One region of the Oxalicibacterium sp. genome, then DNA from elsewhere that is predicted to be linked to it. Evidence: predicted binding sites of a transcription regulator. Region 1 holds the regulator's gene; the other holds the start of a gene.
What was found. The regulator LexA, encoded in region 1, represses DNA repair genes until DNA is damaged. The targets are predictions, from matches to a motif close to ACTGTATNNNNATACAGT.
Positions count from the first base shown of each region.

Region 1 (12,061 bases):
GCACACGAATTTCGAGATCGTCGAAATTGGTCATCAATGCGACCATTTCCTTCGCACCCTTGACGCAGTATTCGGCATGCTCGTTGAAGAGGTCGAAGAATTTGCCGTCTTTCGGCAGGAGTCGTCCAAACATGATTATTCTCTTTGAAAATTAGAATAGGGAAACCGGATAGAGAACCGCTCTTATGTGGCGGCGATGAATCGAGGAAGTCATGGCGCAGCGAATCATGTCAGTCGCCCTGATACACCGAGTTGGAACCGGTGTAATTTTCGAATTTCGTGTACTGGCCGAGGAAGGTCAGGCGCACCGCGCCGATCGGGCCGTTACGCTGCTTGCCGATGATGATCTCGGCCGTGCCCTTATCGGGCGAATCGGGGTTGTAGACCTCGTCGCGATAGATGAACAGGATCACGTCGGCATCCTGCTCGATGGCGCCGGATTCGCGCAGATCGGACATCACGGGGCGTTTGTTCGGACGTTGTTCCAGCGAGCGGTTCAGCTGCGACAACGCAATCACCGGGCAATTCAGCTCTTTCGCCAGGCCCTTCAAGTTACGCGAGATTTCGGAAATTTCGGTTGCGCGGTTTTCGCCTGCCGAATTCGCCGCCATCAGCTGAAGGTAATCGATGATGATCAGGCCCAGCTTGCCGCACTGGCGTGACAGACGGCGCGCACGCGCGCGCAATTCCATCGAGTTCAGCGCCGGCGTTTCGTCGATGAACAATTGCGCATCGTTCATCTTCTGAATCGCATGCGTCAGGCGCGGCCAGTCCTCGTCATTCAGGCGGCCGGTGCGCAGGCGATGCTGATCGAGACGGCCGACCGAACCCAGCATACGCATCGCCAGCTGCGTGCCGCCCATCTCCATCGAAAACACGGCGACCGGCAGACCGCTGTCGATCGCGACGTTCTCGCCGATGTTGACCGAAAATGCCGTTTTACCCATCGACGGACGGCCGGCGACAATGACCAGATCGCCCGGCTGCAGGCCGGATGTCATGCGGTCGAGATCGGCGAAACCGGTCGGCACGCCGGTGATGTCGCTGGTGCTGTCGCGGTTGTAGAGTTCGTCGATGCGTTCGACGACCTGCGTCAGCAGCGGCTGGATTTCCTGGAAGCCTTGTGCGCCGCGCGCGCCCTCTTCCGCGATCGCGAAGATCTTGGATTCGGCCTCGTCCAGCATCTGCTTGACTTCCTTGCCCTGCGGATTGAAAGCGGCGCCGGAAATTTCGTCGGAAACGGTGATCAGCTTGCGCAGCACGGCGCGGTCGCGCACGATTTCGGCATAACGCCGGATGTTGGCTGCCGACGGTGTGTTCTGCGCCAGCGCGTTCAGGTAGGCGACGCCACCGACCTCGTCGGCCTTGCCGCTGTTGGTCAACGCTTCGAAAACGGTGATGACGTCGGCCGGACGCGAGCCGTTGATCAGCTTGGCGATGTGCTGGAAGATGATGCGGTGATCGTAGCGGTAGAAATCTTCCTGACTGACGAAATCCGCGATACGGTCCCATGCCGCATTGTCCAGCAGCAGACCGCCCAGAACCGATTGTTCCGATTCGATGGAGTGCGGCGGAACACGAAGGGAGTCGAGCTGCGGATCGGCTGGCGTATTCATGGCGCGCATTATACCTGCTGGCGACCGATGCTTAGAGGAAGCGGACAAGAAAAAAGCCGGGAAAACCCGGCTTTTTGTTGCATCGAATGCAGTGTTGCTTTTAGGCCTGTTCGCCGACCACGGAAATCGTGATATCGACGACAACGTCGGTGTGCAGCGCTACCGAAACCGGGTGCTCGCCGGTCATCTTCAGCGGGCCTTGCGGCATGCGGATGTTGGCTTTTTCGACGCCGAAACCTTGCTTGCCCAGCGCTTCCGCGATGTCGAAGTTAGTGACGGAACCGAACAGGCGGCCATCCACACCGGCTTTCTGGCCGATCTGGATCGATTGACCGGACAGCTTCTCGCCTTGCGCTTGTGCAGCAGCCAGTTTTTCTGCAGCGATCTTTTCCAGCTCGGCGCGCTTGACTTCGAACTCTGCCAGCGCAGCTGCCGTTGCACGGCGTGCCTTGCGTTGCGGGATCAGGAAGTTGCGTGCGTAACCGTCCTTGACTTTGACGACTTCGCCCAGGTTGCCGAGATTAACGACTTTTTCCAACAGAATGACTTGCATGTTTTTTCTCCTGATTCAGTCGTTGATTAGGCGTTGTGCAGATCGGTGTACGGCAGCAGCGCGAGGAAACGTGCGCGCTTGATCGCCGTATCCACTTGGCGCTGGTAGATTGCCTTGGTGCCGGTCAGGCGTGCCGGCATGATCTTGCCGTTTTCCTGAACGAAATCCTTCAGCGTGTCGATGTCTTTGTAATCGACCTGCTCGACGCCTGCAGCGGTGAAGCGGCAGAACTTCTTGCGTTTGAACAGCGGGTTCTGCTGTTTGCGTTTTTCTTTCAGTTTGTTCTTGTCGAATTTTTTACCGAATGCCATTTTTGGCTCCTGTATCTAAATGTGTTTTTCGAAATCTGTGAGATGGAAAACAAGGCTTTTGCCGTTGCGTCCCTTGCGTGCCAGAAAACCTGTGAATCTGAATGTCCCGCCCAGTTCGGCCTGGTTGAATCTGCCCGAAATCTCGCCCGCGGCAATCGCGGCAACTTCAAACTCGACCAACCTGGGGGTTCCCGCTTCAATTTGCTGCGAACTGTGCAGCAATCTTGCTTCCACTATCGGTACGCCTGCCGGCGTGTAACGCAGAATTTCGCGCTCGGCGATGGTGGCAACAAATTGAAACTGGTTCACGAAACGGCTTCAAAAACCTGATTCACACTCCCGGTACGCCAGGACTTAGGCAGCAGGCGCCTCGTTGCGATGGCTCTTGGCAGCGTCTTCCTTCTGCACGGCCTTCATCATCGGCGAAGGTGCGGTTTCGGCCTTCTTCATCTTCACGGTCAGATGACGCAGAACGGCATCGTTGAACTTGAAGCCGGTTTCGATTTCAGCCAGCGTTTCGCTGTCACATTCGATGTTCAGGCAGACGTAGTGTGCTTTCGCCAGTTTCTGGATCATGTAGGCCATTTGACGACGACCCCAGTCTTCCACGCGATGGATAACGCCGCCGCGTGCAGTGACGATACCCTTGTAGCGCTCGATCATTGCAGGCACTTGCTCGCTCTGATCGGGATGCACGATGAATACGATTTCATAGTGACGCATGTAAGCTCCTTATGGACTTGATTAAACGCCCACCCCGGCGTCAGACGAGTGTGGGAAGAGGAAAAGCCCGCAACTATACCGCGAATCCGGCGAAAATTCAATTCATTCAAGCATTTAGGGCCATGCCCACTGCCGTTTCGGCCACATGCGACGAGGCGCCTGGCACATGGCGCTTGCATTGATGCAAATACTGTATAAAATCCCATACTGTCTGCATTCACAGCACAAGCCGCCATGATCAAGCTTACCGCCCGCCAGGAACAAATCCTCAACCTGATTCGCGACGCGATCGAAAACACCGGTTTTCCGCCCACGCGCGCGGAAATCGCCGCCGAACTTGGTTTCCGTTCTGCCAACGCGGCGGAAGAACATCTGCAGGCACTGGCCCGCAAGGGCGCGATCGAAATCTCGCCCGGCACCTCGCGCGGCATCCGTTTGCGCGACAGCGGATCGAACGAACGCGAGGCGCCGTCGCAGATGGCACTGCCGCATCCTGCACTGATGCAGTTGAGCCTGCCGCTGGTCGGCCGCGTCGCCGCCGGTTCCCCCATTCTGGCGCAGGAACACGTGGAACAGACGTACAACGTCGATCCGTCGATGTTCCCGGTCAAGCCGGACTACCTGCTGAAAGTGCGCGGCATGTCGATGCGCGACGTCGGCATCCTGGATGGCGACCTGCTGGCAGTGAAGAAAACCGATCAGGCGCGCAACGGCCAGATCGTGGTCGCCCGCATCGGCGACGACGTAACGGTCAAGCGCTATCGCAAGACCGGTTCGGCGATCGAACTGCTGCCGGAAAATCCGGACTTCAAGGTCATTCGTGTCGGCGATGGCGACGATTTCGCACTGGAAGGATTGGCGGTGGGTCTGGTGCGCTCCTGGCACTAAATCGCCGAAGCATTCGCTGAAATCTTCGTTGGCGCAGCCACCGATACGCTGCGCCAGCATCAATCCAGCCGGCGCCGCCTTTCGATGATCTGGCGCGCAATGCCGCGCAGGATGTTGACCTCTTCCGTCTCCAGCTGCGTACGCGCGAACAGGCGTTTCAGGCGCGGCATCAGTTTCTTCGGATTCTGCGGATCGAGGAAGTCGATCTCCATCAGTGCCTGCTCCAGATGCGCAAACATGCCTTCGACCTGCTCTGCGCTCGCCGGCTCACCCTGGAAGCCGATACCGGCTTCCGTCAGATTCTCTCCCGATGCAGCCATGCGGCATTCGTAAGCCAGCAATTGCACCGCCTGTGCCAGATTCAACGAAGCGTATTCAGGGTTGGCCGGAATGTTGATCAGCGCATTGCACTTCTCGACGATTTCGTTCGGCAGACCGTAGCGCTCGTTACCGAACACCAGCGCCACCGGCGCCTCGATAGCCGACATCGTTGCAGATGCCGTACGAGGCGACAGGATGGGGGGCGAATATTCGCGCAGCCGCGCCGATAGCGCCGCAGCAAAATGCACCCCCTGCAAGGCCTCGTCGATCGACGTAACGACGCGCGCGGCATTCAGCACATCCAGCGCACCGCTGGCAAAGGCAATGGCTTCCTCGTTTTGTGCAAATGCCATGTCGCGCGGATTGACCAGCACCATCTCGGCAAATCCCATCGTCTTCATCGCGCGCGCGGCGGCGCCGATATTGCCCGGATGGCTGGTTTCCACCAGCACGAAGCGCAGGCGTTTGAAAAGAGGCGTGTCGGTTTGCGGCTGGTTCATTTAAAATAGCGGCATTGCGCGGCAATCCGGCTGGAACGATGGCCTTGTGCGATTTTTCGCACACTCGACCAGCCCTTTATGCCGCATCGCTCATTAATTCGAATCGGGTAGCGCGTTCGTACAGGCGAAGCGCCGCCATTTTAACGGAATCCCTATGCACCCCATGCTCAATACGGCGGTTAAGGCCGCGCGTCGCGCCGCCGCCGTCATCAACCGCGCCTCCTTCGACCTGGATCGCGTGAAGGTCACCGACAAGGGACACAACGACTTCGTCACCGAAGTCGATCGCGCCGCCGAACAGGCGATTGTCGAGATTCTGTTGAACGCGTACCCCGATCATGCCGTGCTCGCCGAAGAATCCGGCGCATCGGCCAACCTGCACGACGAATCCGAAAATGTCTGGATCATCGATCCGCTCGACGGCACCACCAACTTCATCCACGGCTTTCCGCAATACTGCGTATCGATCGCACTGCAACAGAAAGGCCAGATCACGCAGGCCGTCGTCTACGATCCGACACGCAACGACCTCTTCACCGCAAGCAAGGGCGGCGGTGCCTTCCTGAACGAGAAGCGCATCCGCGTCTCCAAGCGCGACAAACTGTCCGAAGCATTGCTCGGCACCGGCTTCCCGTTCCGCGACATGCGTCGCCTCGACGAATACATCGAGATGTTCAAGGCCATCATCAAGAATTCCGCCGGCCTGCGCCGCCCCGGTTCGGCTGCACTGGATCTGGCCTACGTGGCGGCCGGCCGTTTCGACGGCTTCTTCGAAAAAGGCCTGAAGCCGTGGGACATCGCCGCAGGTTCGCTGCTGGTTACCGAAGCGGGCGGTATCATGGGCGATTTCACCGGCGAATCCGACTATCTGTACAAGGGCGACATCATTGCCGGTTCGCCAAAAATCTTCGCGCAGATGGTTTCCCTGCTCGCTCCATACAAATAAACATCGCAAATAGCGGCGCTGCGCAGGCAGCGCTGCTATACTGCAGCCACGCGGCATCGCACCAGTCCTCTGCCGCCGTCCATAACGACGCTCCCAACACCGAATCCGTTTGCCTGCGACTGGCGCCACGCGGCGACAGGCCGATCACTTTTTTCATCGAGTTTCACATGTCATTTTCCGACCTCGGCCTGGCCGAAGGCATTGTTCGTGCCGTGACCGAACAAGGTTACAACGCTCCCACTCCCATTCAGGCGCAGGCGATCCCCGCCGTGCTGACCGGCGGCGACTTGCTGGCCGGCGCACAGACCGGCACCGGCAAGACCGCCGGCTTCACGCTGCCCGTACTGCATCGTCTCGCAACCAGCGGCACGCCGCATAAGACACGCACGTCGCCACGCGCCATCCGCGCGCTGGTGCTGACGCCGACCCGCGAACTCGCCGCACAGGTCGAGGAAAGCGTGCGCGCCTACGGCAAGTACACGAACCTGTCGTCGGCCGTCATCTTCGGTGGCGTCGGCATCAATCCGCAGATCAAGCTGCTGCAGCACGGCGTGGATATTCTCGTCGCGACACCGGGCCGCCTGCTGGATCACATGCAGCAAGGTACGGTCAATCTGGATAACATCGAAATCCTGGTGCTGGACGAAGCCGACCGCATGCTGGACATGGGCTTCATCCGCGACATTCGCAAGGTGCTCGCCGCCTTGCCGCCCAAGCGCCAGAATCTGCTGTTTTCCGCCACCTTCTCCGACGAGATCAAGGCATTGGCGAACGGCCTGCTGAACAATCCGGCGACGATTGAAGTCGCGCGGCTGAATTCCACCGTCGAAATCATCGAGCAGAAGATCCACCCGGTCGATCGCGACCGCAAGCATCCGCTGCTCGCACATCTGATCAAGAGCCGCAGTTGGTCGCAGGTACTGGTCTTTACGCGCACCAAGCACGGCGCCAACCGTCTGGTCGAACAGCTCGGCAAGGACGGCATTTCCGGCATGGCGATCCACGGCAACAAGAGCCAGTCTGCGCGCACCAAGGCGCTCGCCGAATTCAAGGACGGCAAACTACAGGTACTGGTCGCTACCGACATCGCCGCGCGCGGCATCGACATCGACCAGTTACCGCACGTCGTCAACTACGATCTGCCGAACGTGCCGGAGGATTATGTCCACCGCATCGGCCGCACGGGCCGCGCCGGCGCAACCGGCGAAGCCGTCTCGCTGGTCTGCGTCGACGAGCACGTGATGCTGAAGGACATCGAAAAGCTGATCAAGCGCAAGCTGCCGGCGGAAGTCATCGTCGGCTTCGAACCGGACCCGAATGCAAAGCCGCAACCGATCCAGTTGCGCAGCCAGGGCCACGGCGGGCGCCGTCCGCAGCAGCCGGGGCGCGCAGCCGGCGGCGGATCGCGCCAGTCGCAGCCGGCAGCCAAGCCGGCCAATGGCGCGCCGCGTCCGAACAACCGATCGGGAGCCTCCTCCGCCAATCGCAACGGCAACCAGCCACAACGCAACGCAGGGCGCGGACGCTAACCCTCGCGATCCCGGCACTTGCGGCACACCGTCGCAAGTGCCCGCCCCGCCATGCCGGTCTACAAAGACGGTGGCGTCGCATACAATGTCGTCTTTATCCTGGGCGCACCGCCGATGCACACCATCCGGCGGCTCGCGCGCTGTTGACGAACCAGAACCGACCATGTCATTGCCGGCAAACGAAAACAGATCCTCTCCGTCGCACGAAAAACACACGCCGATGATGCAGCAGTACCTGCGTCTCAAGAGCGATCATCCGACGACGCTGCTGTTCTACCGGATGGGCGATTTCTACGAACTGTTCTTCGACGATGCCGAAAAGGCGTCGCGCCTGCTCGGCATCACACTGACGCAACGCGGTTCTTCCAACGGCAATCCGATCAAGATGGCTGGCGTGCCATTCCACTCGGTCGAGCAATATCTGGCGAAGCTGGTCAAGCTCGGCGAATCGATTGCGATCTGCGAACAGATCGGCGATCCCGCCACCAGCAAGGGGCCTGTAGAGCGCAAGGTCGTACGCGTGATCACGCCCGGCACCTTGACCGATTCCGATCTGCTGCCGGAAAAGGCCGAACGTCCGCTGCTCGCATTGAACAGCAGCACGCAACGCAAAAACGTCACGATCGGCCTCGCCTGGCTGTCGATGGCCAGCGGCGCGCTGAAGCTGATGGAATTCACCGTCGATGCACAGCAGGTGGAAATGCGCCTGAAGCAGGAACTGGAACGGATCGCGCCGGCCGAAATCCTGTTGTCGGGCGGCATTGACCAGCCGTTCGACGCATTCGGTGACTATGCCCTCGCCCGCACTACGCTGGTGCCGGACTGGCACTTCGACAGCGAGCATGGCGGCAAGGCGTTGCTTGAACAATTGCAGGTTGCCACACTGAGCGGCTTCGGCGCCGATCGACTCAAACCGGCAATCGGCGCCGCCGGCGCCCTGTTGCGCTACGCGCAATCGACGCAAAGCCAGGGACTACAGCATGTACGCACGCTGACCGTCGAAACCGAGAATGAATTCATCGGCCTCGATGCCGCCACGCGCCGCAATCTGGAACTGACCGAATCGCTGCGCAACCAGGACAACGCACCGACACTGTTCTCGCTGCTCGACCATTGCCGCACCGCGATGGGCTCACGCCTGCTGCGCCACTGGCTGCATCACGCGCCGCGCGACCAGCGCGTTGCCGTTGCACGCCACGCCGCCATCAACGCACTGATGCGCGCCGACGCCACCGGCGGCATCTCGTCGACGCTAGCCTCGGTGCCCGACATCGAACGCATCACCACACGCATTGCACTGATGAGCGCCCGCCCACGCGATCTCGCCGGCATGCGCAACGGCCTGCAGCAACTGCCGTCGCTGCGCACCTATGTATCGATGTGCAACAAGGATGCCGATGCGCCGTTGCTGAAATCCATCCACGATGCGCTGGCGACGCCAGGCGAATGTCTGGATTTGCTGGAGCGCGCGATCGCAATGGAACCCGCCGCAATGGTGCGCGACGGCGGCGTCATCGCGCGCGGCTACGATGCAGAACTGGACGAACTGCGCGGACTGTCCGAAAACGCCGGCCAGTTCCTGATCGACCTGGAAACGCGCGAGCGCGAACGTACCGGCATCGCCAACCTGCGCGTCGAATACAACAAAGTGCATGGCTTCTACATCGAAGTCACGCACGGCCAGACCGACAAGGTGCCAGACGACTATCGCCGCCGCCAAACGCTGAAGAATGCCGAGCGTTACATCACGCCGGAACTGAAGGCATTCGAGGACAAGGCGCTGTCGGCACAGGAACGCGCACTGACACGCGAGAAATTCCTGTACGACCAGTTGCTGCAGCAACTGCTGCTGCACATCCCGGTTCTGCAAAGCATTGCACATGCACTGGCGCAACTGGACACGCTGGTGTCGCTCGCCGATCATGCCTTGCGCAACAACTGGTGCGCGCCGCAACTGGTGGCCGAACCCGCCATCGCCATCGAACAAGGCCGCCATCCTGTCGTCGAGAATCACATCGAACGCTTCATCGCCAACGATTGCATGCTGAACGACGAACGTCGCCTGCTGCTGATCACTGGCCCCAACATGGGCGGTAAATCGACCTACATGCGGCAGGTTGCGCTGATTACGCTGCTGGCCTACGTCGGCAGCTTCGTCCCGGCTGCCAGCGCTGTCATCGGCCCGATCGATCGCATCTTCACGCGTATCGGCGCGGCCGACGATCTGGCCGGCGGCCGTTCCACCTTCATGGTCGAGATGACGGAATCGGCCGCCATCCTGAACGGTGCCACCGAACACTCGCTGGTGCTGATGGATGAAGTCGGCCGCGGCACGTCGACCTTCGATGGCCTGGCGCTCGCCTGGGCGATCGCACGCCATCTGATCGAATCCACACGCAGCTTCACGCTGTTCGCCACCCATTATTTCGAATTGACGCAATTGCCGGAAGCGCATCCGACTGCGGCAAACGTGCATCTGTCCGCCGTCGAGCACAAGGATCGCATCGTCTTCCTGCACGCAGTGCAGACCGGACCGGCATCGCAGAGCTATGGCTTGCAGGTGGCGCAACTGGCCGGTGTGCCGCAAACCGTGATCCGCGCCGCGCGCCGGCATCTGGCTTCGCTGGAAGCGCATTCGGTGCAGCAGACGCCGCAATTCGATCTGTTTACGGAACGCGACGGCATCGCAAGCGAGCCGGAAATCACCGCACCGCAATTTTCAATGGTCGATGATGCCATCGCCGACATCGATCCCGATGCGCTGTCGCCGCGCGAAGCGCTCGAAGCACTGTACCGGTTGAAAGAGCTGAGCAGACAGTCGGGCAGTTAAGGCCAACTCAGGCATAACCAAGGCATAGTTAAGGCACAACCAGCGAAGCAGACAAGGCCCCGCATGAAATCGTCCATTCTTCGTTCGCTGCTCTGCCTGATCCTACTGTGCCCGCTGCTGGCGCAGGCAAGCGAAGCCTTCAGCTTCGGCGTCATCGCCCGGCCTGCGCACGCAGCCACGGCAACAACGCTGCTGCGCAAGGCGATCGATGAAACCGATGCCGACAACCTCGCCTTTGTCGTCGCCAACGGCATCAAGGCCGACGACGAGTCCTGCACCGATGATCTGTACAACGAGCGGCATGCGCTATACGAAAGCGCGAAGAACGGATTGATCGTCTCTCCCACTTCCGGCGACTGGGCAGACTGCGTCAATGCGATGAAACAGTCGATCGCCATCGAACGTCTGCGCCGTTTGCGCGAACTGTTCTTCGTTGGCGAATTCTCGTTTGGCCAAAGCCAGATTCCGCTGATCCGGCAGTCGACGATTCCGACATTTCGCATGTATGCGGAAAACATGCATTGGCGCATCGGCGACGTACTGTTTGCGACGATCAATCTGCCATCCAACAACAACAATTTCCAGAACGCGGCCGGCCGCAACAGCGAATACGAAGATCGTCAGGTTGCCAACAATGATTGGCTTAAGCGGCTTTTCATCACCGCCAAGGCAAGCAGATTGAACGGCATCGTGCTCTTCTGCGACGGCAATCCGATGGCCGCCCATGGAGAACATGATTCCGGCATCTTCTTCGGCGGCAAACGCGGCGGCTATGCCGAGATCCGTCACCACATTCTGAAATCGGCCGCGACCTTCCAGGGCCGTATCCTCATCGTGCATGCAGAGCAGGATGCGCACTCAGCGAAAGGCATCCTCTGGCACGACAACGTCGGCATGCTGCGTGCGGCCGCACCGTGGACCAAGATTAAGGTGAACCCTGCACAGCCGCAGCTGTTCGCCGTCGTAACACCGGCTGTCGCATCCATCACGGGACACAACGCCTCCACGCCTTGATGCCGTCGCTCCACGCAAAAAACAAAAAGGATGCCGAAGCATCCTTTTTTAATGGGTGAAACGATCTCAATGTATCGGATGGCTGCGGAACTGGTCGCCCGCGCTATCCTCATCGTCGTCGCCATGATGGTGGTGACCGTGCGGACCGTGCACGTGACCATGGGCGATTTCCTCTTCGGTCGCTTCGCGTACGCCCGTCACCTTCAGCGTGAAACGCAACGCCATGCCGGCCAGCGGATGATTCCCGTCGAGCACCACCTTGTCGTCCGCGATGTCCGTCACCGTGAAGATCACCGGCATCTCGTCATCGTCTGGCGTTTCCGGCGAACCTTCGAACTGCATGCCAACTTCCAGCGGCGTCGGCAGGCGATTACGCGGCTCGATCTTCACCAGCTCAGGATCGTAGTCGCCGAAAGCATCATGTGGCTCGACCTGGATCGTGTCCTCGAATCCCACTGTCTTGCCTTCCAGCGCTTCCTCAATCTTCGGCAGCGTATTGTCGTATCCGCCATGCAGATACGTCATCGGTTCGCGGCTTTCCTCGATCAGTTCACCCTGAGCGTCCGACAGTTTGTATTCCACGGTCACGACCGTGTTCTTGGCTATCTGCATGATGATCCTTTCATTGAATGCGGGCATTATACTCCGAGCCGTTTTCATACCCTTTCGCTCTCTGTCGGGCAGGTGCCTGACCTATAATGGCACGATGAAAAAACTGACTCTGCTGGGCGGGTTGACCGCTGCCGAATTCCTGCGTGATTACTGGCACAAGAAACCTCTGCTGATTCGCCAGGCCATTCCCGATTTCAAGCCTTTGCTGTCGCGCGATC
Region 1 is NZ_JBMQZD010000001.1:399,842-411,902, forward strand. Features, by position in the region: gene ACO1VH_RS02015 (DUF47 domain-containing protein) at 1-133, opposite strand, end outside; gene ACO1VH_RS02020 (replicative DNA helicase) at 231-1,616, opposite strand; gene rplI (50S ribosomal protein L9) at 1,717-2,169, opposite strand; gene rpsR (30S ribosomal protein S18) at 2,196-2,480, opposite strand; gene priB (primosomal replication protein N) at 2,496-2,789, opposite strand; gene rpsF (30S ribosomal protein S6) at 2,835-3,203, opposite strand; gene lexA (transcriptional repressor LexA) at 3,438-4,091, shown strand; gene ACO1VH_RS02050 (RNA methyltransferase) at 4,151-4,912, opposite strand; gene ACO1VH_RS02055 (inositol monophosphatase family protein) at 5,067-5,858, shown strand; gene ACO1VH_RS02060 (DEAD/DEAH box helicase) at 6,026-7,387, shown strand; gene mutS (DNA mismatch repair protein MutS) at 7,551-10,217, shown strand; gene ACO1VH_RS02070 (hypothetical protein) at 10,281-11,231, shown strand; gene ACO1VH_RS02075 (FKBP-type peptidyl-prolyl cis-trans isomerase) at 11,298-11,843, opposite strand; gene ACO1VH_RS02080 (JmjC domain-containing protein) at 11,938-12,061, shown strand, end outside.

Region 2 (12,061 bases), on a different contig from region 1:
TGGCGGTGGTCGGTTACGGCCAGGCATCGCTGGTGACGGCAGGTCTCTACTATCTGCTCGGCTCGACGCTGGCGGCCGGCGCCTTCATGCTGCTGATCGAGCTGATCGAACGCATACGCAAACCCGGCGCCTCGATCCTGGCGGTGACGATGGAAGCGTTCGCCGTCGATGAGACCCCGGAAGAAACCGCCGGTGTCGGCATTCCGGGCGCGCTTGCCTTCCTCGGCCTGGCGTTCGCCGGTTGCGCGCTGGTGATCACCGGCATGCCGCCGCTGTCGGGCTTCGTCGCCAAGTTCGGCATGTTCCACGCACTGCTGCATCCGGACGACGCGAACATCCTGATCAGCGGCACCACCTGGGCATTGATGGCGCTGATCGTGTTTTCCGGTCTGACCGCCATCATCGCGCTGATGCGTTTCGGCGTGCGTACCTTCTGGGCGTCGGGCGCGATCACCGCACCCAAACTGCACGTGACCGAGGTCGCCTCGATCACGCTGCTGCTGTTGCTGTGCGTCGCGCTGACGGTGAAAGCGGGGCCGATGTTCGACTATCTGCAACGCACCAGCCACGACCTGCATCGCCCTGCTCATTACGTCGAACAGATCCGCTCGGCACCGGTCGTACCGGGCGTGGTCCAGCCGGGAGCAACGCCATGATCCGCCGCTGGCTTCCCTTTCCGCGGCTGTCGATCGCGCTGCTGCTGACCTGGCTGCTGCTCAACGAAAGCGTCGCGCCTTCCGATCTGCTGCTCGGCGCCGTACTCGGCATCCTTATTCCGCTGCTGTGCCGGCCGCTGGTGCCGGACGGTTATCCAAAACTGCACAAGCCATTCGTGCTGTTCCGCCTGCTCGGCATGGCGCTGGTCGAGATCGTGCGCTCCTGCCTCAACGTGAGCTGGCTCATTCTGTCGCCCCGCCGTCACGGCCTGAACTCGCAATTCATCACGATCCCGCTCGACATGCGCAGTCCATACGGACTGGCGCTGCTGTCCTGTCTGATCAATTCGACACCCGGCACGGTCTGGGTCGAGATCCTGCCGGAACGGCATGAACTGGCATTGCATGTGTTCGATCTGCACGATGCACAATGGTGGGTCGATACCATCAAGACGCGCTATGAGAAACCGCTGATGGAGATTTTCGAACAGGAGGCCTCGCAACCATGATGACCGTACTCGAACTGGCGATCGGCTTCGCCTTCTTCTGCGTCGTGATGGCGATGCTGTTCTGCACGATCCGGCTGCTGATCGGCCCCACCGTGCACGATCGCGTGCTGGCGCTCGACACACTGTGGATGTGCGCCATGCTGCTGGCGATCATGTTCGGCATCCGCTTCGGCAATCTCATTTATTTCGAGGCGGCGATGCTGATCGCGCTGCTCGGCTTCGTTTCCACCATTGCGCTGGCCAAGTTCATGATGCGCGGGGAGATCATCGAATGAATCACATTACAGCCATTCCGGCCTGGGCCATCGTCCCGGTCTCGCTGCTGCTGGTCGTCGGCGGCAGCATCGTGCTGATCGGCGCGCTCGGTCTGCTGCGCCTGCCGAGCTTCTACCAGCGCATCCACGGTCCGGCCATCACTGTCACGCTCGGCGCCGGCTGCCTGCTGGTGGCATCGATGATTTATTTCACCGTGCTGCAGTCACGCCCGGTGATCCATGAGATCATCATCTCGGTATTTCTGCTGCTGACCGCGCCCATCGTCGCGATGATGATCATGCGGGCCGCGGTTTATCGCGACCTGCGTGCAGGCAAGAAGGACGCCGGAGCAGCCGCAGGCGGTATCTATCGGTTTCCGGAAGAAAACGAATAAGCGCGCAGAACAACGCCAGCGAATATCGACAGCGTAACGATAACGTTCAACGACGACGCATCACCTTCAGCCGCCCGGCTCCACCCTCAACCTGCGAGAAAACCGCCATGTTCCTTGCCAAATTTCTGCACATACTGGGCTTCACCATCTGGATCGGCGGCATGTTCTTCGCCCACAATGCCTTGCGGCCGACGGTCGCCGTCACGCTGGAGCCGCCGCTGCGCCTGACGCTGCTGGCCGGCGTCTTCACCCGATTCTTTTTCTGGGTCTGGATCGCGATCGCGCTGATCCTCGGCAGCGGCCTCTATATGATGGCGTTGATGGGCAAGCCGCCCGTACCCGTCACGCTGATGGCCGTGATCGGCATCGTGATGATGCTGATCTTCGGCCACATCTTCTTCGCGCCCTACCGGCGCCTCAAGCGCAGCGTCGCCGCGCAGGAATGGCAGGCCGCGGGAGTCGCCATGGCCAGCATCCGCAAGCTGGTCGCCGTCAATCTGGCGCTCGGTCTGCTCACCATTGTGATCGGCGGACTCGGGCCGCTGGCTTATTGAACGTATTCGCACTGCACAAAAATCCGGCTCCGGCCGGATTTTTTTTCATGCAGCCGCAACAAAATCTTCATAATCAAAAGACAACGCCTGCGGCGGCGCGCTGATAGAATCCCGTCATCACCATCATCGGCGATGCCTCTATGCCCAACTTCATTTCGCGGTTGCCGCAAAACCTTCGCACCTTCTCGCGCAAACCGGCCGCCAGACGCAGCTTCATCGGGCTGCTCGCCTTCATCCTGCTGATCGGCCTGTTCGGCTACTTCGTCCTCCCCGGCATCATCAAGTCGCAGGCCGAACAGCGGATTTCGGAAATGCTGCATCGCCAGACCACGATCGGCAAGGTCGACGTCAGCCCGTACGCGATGCGGGTGACCATCCACGACATGAAGATGATGGAACCGGAAGGCGATGCCGTCTTCGCCAGTTTTGGCGCGCTGACGGTCAACGTCTCGCTGCAATCGCTGTTCCGCTTCGCGCCGGTGATCGAGGAAGTCAAACTCGATACGCCCTACGTGCATCTGGTGCGCAAGGATGCCCACCACTACAACATCGACGACCTGATCGCGCTGGCCAACAGCCAGCCGCCGAAACCGGACGACGGCAAGCCGGCGCGCTTCTCGGTCTTCAACATCCAGATCAACGACGGCCGCTTCGAACTCGACGACAAGCTGGAGCAGGTGGTGCACAAGATCACCGACCTGAAGCTGGGCATCCCCTTCATCTCGTCGTTGCCCTCGCAGGTCGACGTCTTCGTCGAACCGATGCTGAGCGCGAACATCAATGGCACGCCACTGCTGATCAAGGGCAAGGCGCAGCCGTTCGCCGATCCGCGGGATGCCACCGTCGACCTGAACCTCGACAATTTCGACCTGACGACTTACCTGAAATACATTCCCGGCACGCCGCACTTCAAGCTGCCGAGCGCGCGGCTGGACATGAAGATGGCTGCGCATTTCCGGCAGAAGAAGGATGAAGCGCCCGCGCTGCTGCTGACCGGCGACATCACGCTGAAGAACGTGCAGCTCAACGACGCCAGCGACAAATCCATCCTGAAACTGCCTTCGCTGAAGGTGACGCTGCAGGATGCCAAGGTCCTCGACAGCAAGATCGCCGTGGCACGCGTCGCCATCGACGGCATCGAGGCCAGCATCGCGCGCACCGCCGGCGGCAAATTCAATATCGACAATCTGTTGACGCCGCCTACTGTATCAACATCAACATCAACATCGACATCGGCATCAGCACCGAAACCGGCGGCACAAAAATCCGCGCAGAAATCGCAAGCCAAGCAGATCAAGGTTGCCGCGCCGGCAGACAAGGCTGCGCAACAGCTGACCGCAGTCCAACCGGATCAGCAAACAACGCAACAATCAACCGGGCAAGCGGCAAAGCAGCCAACCGAACCGGTCACGCCGGCAAAACCGGCCGAGCCGCTGGTGCTGGCACTTGGCGAGCTCGACATCCGCAATGCAGCACTCAGCTATGCGGATGCAGCGCAGCCGATGCAGGCTGGTGTCAAGGATTTCGATCTCAACGTACGCAACGTCAACATCGATACCGGCAAGCGCATCGTCGACGTCGGCGAAGTCGTTTCGAACCGCGCCGGCTTCTCGCTGCAGCAGGGCAAATCGCCCGGTGCAAGCAAACGTGCCGGCGATGCGGCAAATGCGCCGAGCACCGCATCGGCAAAATCGGCCTCGAAGAAGAATGGCGGCAAGGGTGCGGAAGAGCCGGGCTACATCGTCAATATCGGCAAGATCACGATTGCCGGCTGGTCTGCACAACTGGAAGACCGCAGTTTGCGCCGTCCGGCGGTGACGACGATCGCGCCGCTGAATCTGGCCATGCAGAACGTATCGACCAAACCGGATGCGCGCGGCCGCATCGATCTGCAAGCCACCGTCAACAAGAACGGCAAGCTGTCCGTGGAGGGCGAGCTGGGCATGGCGCCGCTGTATGGCGATCTGGTGCTGGACTTCCAGCAGGTCGACATCATGCAGCTCCAACCCTACTTCACCGAGCAGGTCAACATCCTGCTGACGCGTGCCAACGTTTCAGGCAAGGGCGCACTGCGTTTCGCGCAGAACAAGGGCGACTTTACCGGCAGCTTTAAAGGCGATGTCGCGCTCGGCGACGTGGCAACCGTCGACAAGCTCAGCGCCAGCGATTTCCTGCGCTGGAAATCGTTGAGCGTCAAAGGCATGGACGTCAATTTTTCGCCGTTCTCGCTGAACATCGATCAGGTCGCGCTCAACAATTTCTTCGCGCGCATCATCATCGATTCGACCGGTCGCATCAATCTGCAGGATGTCGCGCGCGGCGAGGATGGCGCGCACAAGAGCGTGACCAACGAAAATCAGCCGGTTGCCACGCAGGAACGCGTGCGCGGCACCAACACCGCCAGCGCACCGCTGCCGCAACCGGCCAAACCAGCCAGCGCCATACCGCCGATCAAGATCGGCAAGGTATTGCTGCGTGGCGGCCGCGTGCGCTTCACCGACAACTTCATCAAGCCGAACTACACGGCTACGCTGGAGCGTCTGGGCGGCTCCATTGCCGGCCTGTCGTCGGATGCGAACAGCAACGCCAACGTCGATCTGAAAGGATTGGTCAACAGCGCGCCGCTGGCGGTGGCCGGACGCGTCAACCCGCTGAAGGGCGACCTGTCCATGGACATTCGCGCCGAAGTACGCGGCATGGAACTGGCGCCGCTTTCGCCCTATTCCGGCCGCTACATCGGCTACGGCATCGAGAAGGGCAAGCTGACCTTCGACGTGTCGTACAAGGTTGAGGATCGCGTGCTGACCGCGCAGAACCGCCTGATCCTCGAACAGCTGACGCTGGGCGACAAGGTCGACAGTCCGGATGCGCCATCGCTTCCGGTACAGTTCGCGTTGTCGCTACTCAAGGATCGCAACGGCGTCATCGACATCAATCTGCCAATCGGCGGCTCGCTCGACGATCCACAGTTCTCGATCGGCGGCATCATCGTCAAGGTGATCGTCAACCTGATCACGAAAGCGGTGACGGCGCCGTTTTCGCTGATCGGTTCGATGTTCGGCGGCGGCGAGGAGTTGTCGCACCTGGCCTTCGATCCGGGCCGCGCGGCACTGACCGACAAGGCGGCGGAAAAACTGAAGACAATCGCCAAGGCGCTGGATGACCGTCCTGCGCTGAAACTGGAGATCACCGGTCGCACCGATCCGCAGGCCGATCGCGAAGGATTGAAGCGCGCATCGATAGACCGCAAGGTGCGCGCGCTCAAACTGAAGGAGATGGTCGCGCGCGGCCAGTCTGCCGAAGGCGAGCGCGTCATCGTCACGCCGCAGGAATATCCGGCGCTGCTCAAGCGCGTCTACAAGGACGAGGACTTCAAGAAGCCACGCAACATGATCGGCTTCCAGAAGGATCTGCCGGTTGAGGAAATGGAAAAGCTGATGATCGAAAATGCCAAGGTCAGCGATGACGATCTCACCTTGCTGGGCAATCGCCGTGCGCAGGCAGCGAAGGACTGGCTAACGACCGAAGGCAAGATTCCGGCTGAACGCATCTTCATCCTCGCTTCAAAATCCGGTGCCGACGGCAAGGACAATGCAAAGGGCGATACACCGGCGGCGCGCGTCGATTTCTCGTTGAAGTGATACGAATATCGCAATCGCGCAATCGTCTTCATGTCTTCGCAACATCCCGCAAAGGATGGTGCTGCCGATAGCGCCATCCGCATCTTCCTGATCTTCCTGCGACTGGGGCTCACCAGCTTCGGCGGCCCGGTCGCGCATCTCGCTTACTTTCGCGATGAATTCGTCTCACGCCGCCGCTGGTTGAGCGAACGTGCCTATGCCGACCTGGTGGCGTTGTGCCAGTTCCTGCCGGGTCCGGCAAGCAGCCAGACCGGCATCGCGCTGGGATTGTTTCGCGGCGGCTATACCGGCGCGCTGGCGGCATGGGCTGGCTTCACGCTGCCGTCGGCCATTCTCATGATCCTGTTTGCGCTCGGCATCGCGCATCATCAGGACCTTTTATCTTCTGGCATCCTGCATGGGCTGAAAGTCGTGGCAGTCGCCGTCGTCGCACAGGCCGTCGTCGGCATGGCGCGCATCCTGTGCACCGGCGTAGCGCGCATTGCGGTGATGCTTGCCGCTGCTGCCACGGCACTGCTCTTCCCCGTTCCGCTAGCGCAAATCGGCATCATCGCCGCAGCCGGCTTGATCGGCCTGTTGCTGAAACCCGCACAAACCACGCCGCACGAAGCGCTACCGACAACAATCGGCCATCGTGCAGGCGCCGGCTGGCTGGGCATCTTTTTCATATTGCTGGCGTCCCTGCCCATCCTGTCGCACATCTTTCCGGCGCCGGCGTTGATGGCAGTGGACGCGTTCTATCGCGCCGGCGCGCTGGTATTCGGCGGCGGCCACGTCGTGCTGCCGCTGCTGCAAAGCGAAGTGGTGCATCCGGGCTGGATCGATGCCGGCACCTTCATGGCCGGCTATGCCGCCGCGCAGGCGATGCCGGGGCCGCTGTTCACGTTCGCCGCCTTCCTCGGCGCCGCGATGCCGGGCTTCGCGTCGCCATGGCTGGGCGGACTGGCATGCCTGCTTGCGATCTTCGCTCCCGCTTTCCTTCTGGTCACCGGTGCGCTGCCGTTCTGGGAAACGCTGCGCCGCAATCCGAAAGCGCAATCGGCGCTGGCCGGCGTCAATGCAGCCGTCGTCGGCTTGCTGCTCGCGGCCTGGTATCAGCCGGTGTGGCAGACCGGCATTCTTGATGCAGGCGATGCTGTGCTGGCGTTATTGGCGTTCGCCGCGCTGACGTTCGGCCGTTGGCCGCCATGGCTGGTGGTGGCGGGCGGCGCATTGGCCGGCTGGTTGTTGACGGCATTGCCATAAGACCCGTCATCCAATATCGCCATCGAACATTACTCCCAGGCATCGACCTTGATACGCCCGCGCGTCTGGGCCGATTTGTCAAGACTGGCGCATCCCCTCGTTTTGCGTATCATCTAGCGCTCGTTTTACATTTCACCGGATCCTCATGCTGCCTTCGATCGAATTACGCCTCGCCCACGAACTCGCCGCCAAACCGCAACAGATCGCCGCTGCCGTCGCCCTGCTGGACGAAGGCGCCACCGTGCCGTTCATCGCGCGCTACCGCAAGGAAGCCACCGGTGGACTCGACGATACGCAACTGCGCCTGCTGGAAGAACGTCTGCGTTATCTGCGTGAACTGGAAGATCGCCGCGCCGCGATCATCGCGTCGATAGAAGAACAGAAGAAGATGACGCCGGAACTGCTGGATGCGATCCAGCATGCGGAAGACAAGACGCGTCTCGAAGATTTGTATCTGCCGTACAAGCCGAAGCGCCGCACCAAGGCGCAAATCGCCGCCGAAGCGGGTCTGACGCCGCTGGCCGATGCGCTGCTGGCCGATCCGATGCTGTCGCCCGAAGCCGAAGCAGAAAAATACCTGAAGCCGGCCTTCACCGTCGACGGCACCGAGAATCCCGGCGTGCCGGATGCCAAAGCCGCGCTCGACGGCGCACGCCAGATCCTGATGGAACGCTTCGCGGAAGACGCGACACTGCTGCAAGCGCTGCGCGAATACCTGAACGAACATGGCATCGTCGAATCGAAGGTGGTCGACGGCAAGCAGGATGCAGGCGCCAAATTCGCCGACTACTTCGACTATTCGGAAACGCTCGGCACGATTCCGTCGCATCGCGCGCTCGCACTGTTCCGCGGTCGTCGCGAAGAGATGTTGAACGTCAATCTGCGTCTCGACACTGAAGAAGAAAAACCGAAATGGGATGCGCCGCACAATCCCTGCGAGGAACGCATCGCCAAGCGCTTCGGCATTGCCAACCAGGACCGTCCGGCCGACAAGTGGTTGTCCGACACCGTGCGCTGGACCTGGCGCGTGAAAGTCTTCATGCATCTGGAAACGGAATTGATGACGACGCTGCGCGAGAAAGCCGAACAGGAAGCGATCAACGTGTTCGCGCGCAACCTGAAGGATCTGCTGCTGGCCGCGCCGGCCGGCCCGCGCGCGACGATGGGCCTCGATCCCGGCCTGCGTACCGGCGTGAAGGTCGCCGTGGTCGATGCCACCGGCAAGGTGGTCGATACGGCAACCATCTATCCGCATGAGCCGCGCCGCGACTGGGACGGTTCGCTGCACACGCTGGCGCTGCTCGCCGCCAAGCACAACGTCGCGCTGATCTCGATCGGCAACGGCACCGCCTCGCGCGAGACCGACAAACTGGCACAGGACCTGATCAAGATGACGCCGGAATTGAAGCTGACCAAGATCGTCGTCTCCGAAGCCGGCGCTTCCGTCTATTCCGCTTCCGAATTCGCTTCACGCGAATTGCCGGAACTGGACGTCTCGCTGCGCGGCGCCGTATCGATCGCACGCCGCCTGCAGGACCCGCTGGCGGAACTGGTGAAGATCGATCCGAAATCGATCGGCGTCGGCCAGTATCAGCACGACGTCGGCCAGACGCAGCTCGCGCGTTCACTTGACGCCGTCGTCGAGGATTGCGTGAACGCGGTCGGCGTGGACGTCAACACGGCATCCGCGCCGCTGCTGGCGCGTGTGTCCGGCCTGAACAACAGCGTCGCGCAAAGCATCGTCAGCTATCGCGACATGAAAGGCATGTTCGCCTCACGCGAAGCGTTGCGCGCGGTGCCGCGTCTGGGTGACAAGACCTTCGAGCAGGCAGTAGGATTTTTGCGTGTGATGAACGGCGACAACCCGCTCGACGCCTCGGCCGTGCACCCGGAATCGTATCCGCTGGTCGAAAAAATCCTGGCCGACATCAACAAGGATGTGAAAAGCGTCGTCGGCGACAGCAAGCTGCTGAAATCACTGAGCCCGGCCAAATACGCGGACGACAAATTCGGCGTGCCGACCGTGACCGATATCCTGAAGGAGCTGGACAAACCAGGCCGCGACCCGCGTCCGGAATTCACCACCGCGACCTTCAAGGAAGGCGTCGAGGAAATCCGCGACCTGCGTCCCGACATGATTCTGGAAGGCGTGGTGACCAACGTCGCCGCGTTCGGCGCCTTCGTCGACATCGGTGTGCATCAGGACGGGCTCGTGCATATTTCCGCACTGTCGAATACCTTCGTCAAAGATCCGCACACCGTCGTCAAGGCCGGCCAGGTCGTCAAGGTGAAGGTGCTGGAAGTCGACGAGAAGCGCAAGCGCATCGCGCTGACGATGCGCCTGTCCGACAGCGCGCCGGCGCCGGGCAGCCGTCCCGAGCAACGCGGAGATCGCAACGACCAGCGCCGCTTGTCGCAACAACAACGCGCTCCACAGCCGCAGGTCGGCGGCGCAATGGCTGCCGCGTTTGCAAAACTGAAATCCTGATGCAGTGCAGCGTGCCAGCCCGGATTTTCCTATAATGACGGATTCAAGCAGTATCAACCCCAATGTGAGGCCGCAATGAGCGACGAAGTACAAACCTGGATCAAGGAAACCGTGACGCAGCACCCTGTCGTGCTGTTCATGAAAGGCACCGCACAATTCCCGCAATGCGGCTTTTCCGGCAAGGCGATCGCCCTGCTGAAGGAAGCCGGCGTCAAGGATCTGGTAACCGTCAATGTGCTGGACGATGCCGAAGTTCGCCAGGGCATCAAGGATTATTCGAACTGGCCGACCGTGCCGCAGCTGTATGTGAAGGGCGAATTCGTCGGCGGCTCGGACATCATGACCGAAATGTTCGAATCCGGCGAACTGCAGACGCTGCTGAAAGACTAACGTGACGGCAACTGCCGGCGCAGCCGAGATGACGACGCGACCGACACGGTTGATCGTTGCCATCACCGGCGCGACCGGCGTCATCTACGGCGTGCGCCTGCTGCAGGCACTGCGCCACATCGCAGGCGTGGAAACGCATCTGCTGATTTCCGAAGCAGGCGTACTGAACCTGCATCAGGAACTCGATCTCAATCGCAAGGATGTCGAAGCGCTGGCAGACGTGACGTACAACGTGCGTGACATCGGCGCCGCCATCGCCAGCGGCTCTTTCCAGTCGGACGGCATGATCGTCGCGCCCTGCTCGATGAAAACGCTGGCCGCCGTCGCACACGGCTTCTCCGACAACCTGATCGCACGCGCAGCTGACGTCACATTGAAGGAACGTCGCCGCCTAGTGCTGATGGTGCGCGAAACGCCATTCAATCTCGCGCATCTGCGCAATATGACCGCCGTTACCGAAATGGGCGGCATTATCTTTCCCCCGCTACCCGGCTTCTATCACCGTCCTGCTTCCATCGAGAAAATGGTTGATCACACGCTAGCCCGCGTGCTCGATCTGTTCGGCTTGCAACATGCGCTTGCGCCGCGCTGGTCGGGCATGAAAACATCGGACTAATCCGCCACTTCCACGCTGTTCAATACTGCGTCCAGGCAATCTTGCCGCTTTGCCATTGGCATGTCGGCAAGCCTCTGAAAATTTATCGCTCTTCGGCTTCGCATCGTCGTGCATGACACATATACTGTGTTTTTATACAGTATTTTGGATGCGCAATGTCTGACCGGGACGACGAATCGAACAACGAAGCGCAATGGATTGCCGCGCCGCTGAAAGGCCGCAAGGGTCGCGGTGCCGTGACCAACATGCAGGGACGCTACGAACTGCAAACCCGCGAAGCCTTCGACGATGGCTGGAGCGGCCATGACGACGAAACGTCGAAAGATGACGATGCGGACGAATCCGCTTCGACATGGAAGACGCAAATCATCGAAGAGCGGGCCAAGACCATCCTGTCACGCAACGCTTCGCCCGACCTGCCGTTCGGCGTTTCGCTGAACCCGTACCGCGGCTGCGAGCACGGCTGCATCTACTGCTTCGCGCGGCCCACACACAGCTATCTCGGCCTGTCGCCAGGGCTGGATTTCGAAAGCCGCATCTTCGCCAAGGTCAACGCGCCGGAACTGCTGCGGCGAGAACTCGCCAGCCCTTCCTATCGGCCTGAATCCATCGCGCTCGGCATCAACACCGATGCCTACCAACCATGCGAGCGCGAACTGAAGCTGACACGCCGCATACTCGAAGTGCTGCACGAATGCGAGCATCCGGTCGGGCTGATCACCAAATCGTCGCTGATCGAACGCGACATCGATCTGCTGTCGGACATGGCATCGAAACGCCTCGCATCGGTTGCCGTCACGATCACCACACTGGACCCGGCGATCGCGCGCACGCTGGAGCCGCGCGCCGCCGCGCCGGCACGGCGGCTGCGCACGATACGCACGCTGACCGATGCAGGCATTCCGGTCGGCGTCAGCATCGCGCCAGTGATCCCGTTCGTTACCGAACCCGATCTCGAACGCATCCTCGCCGCCGTCGCCGACGCGGGCGTCATCAGCGCCGGTTTCATCGTGCTGCGCCTGCCGTGGGAAGTCAGTCCGTTGTTCCGGCAATGGCTGCAGGCACATTTTCCCGATCGCGCACAACGCGTGATGAACCGCATCCATGACATGCGTGGCGGCAAGGATTATGACGCGACGTTCGGCTCCAGAATGAAAGGAGAAGGACTGTGGGCGGAACTGATACAACGGCGCTTCGATATCGCCGTCGAACGGCTGGGCATCGGCCAACGCGTCACGCGCTTCACATCCTTGGACAATTCGCGCTTTCGCCGCCCCTTGCATGTGCCTGCCGCTGTCGGAAAAGCGCACGGC
Region 2 is NZ_JBMQZD010000005.1:125,585-137,645, reverse strand. Features, by position in the region: gene ACO1VH_RS10230 (monovalent cation/H+ antiporter subunit D) at 1-656, shown strand, start outside; gene ACO1VH_RS10225 (Na+/H+ antiporter subunit E) at 653-1,165, shown strand; gene ACO1VH_RS10220 (K+/H+ antiporter subunit F) at 1,162-1,440, shown strand; gene mnhG (monovalent cation/H(+) antiporter subunit G) at 1,437-1,814, shown strand; gene ACO1VH_RS10210 (CopD family protein) at 1,922-2,368, shown strand; gene ACO1VH_RS10205 (DUF748 domain-containing protein) at 2,509-6,009, shown strand; gene chrA (chromate efflux transporter) at 6,040-7,254, shown strand; gene ACO1VH_RS10195 (Tex family protein) at 7,400-9,742, shown strand; gene grxD (Grx4 family monothiol glutaredoxin) at 9,818-10,132, shown strand; gene ACO1VH_RS10185 (UbiX family flavin prenyltransferase) at 10,161-10,748, shown strand; gene ACO1VH_RS10180 (PA0069 family radical SAM protein) at 10,904-12,061, shown strand, end outside.
Region 2: ACO1VH_RS10180 (PA0069 family radical SAM protein) is a predicted target of LexA. The motif match lies at 10,872-10,889, and genes of this name have one in related genera.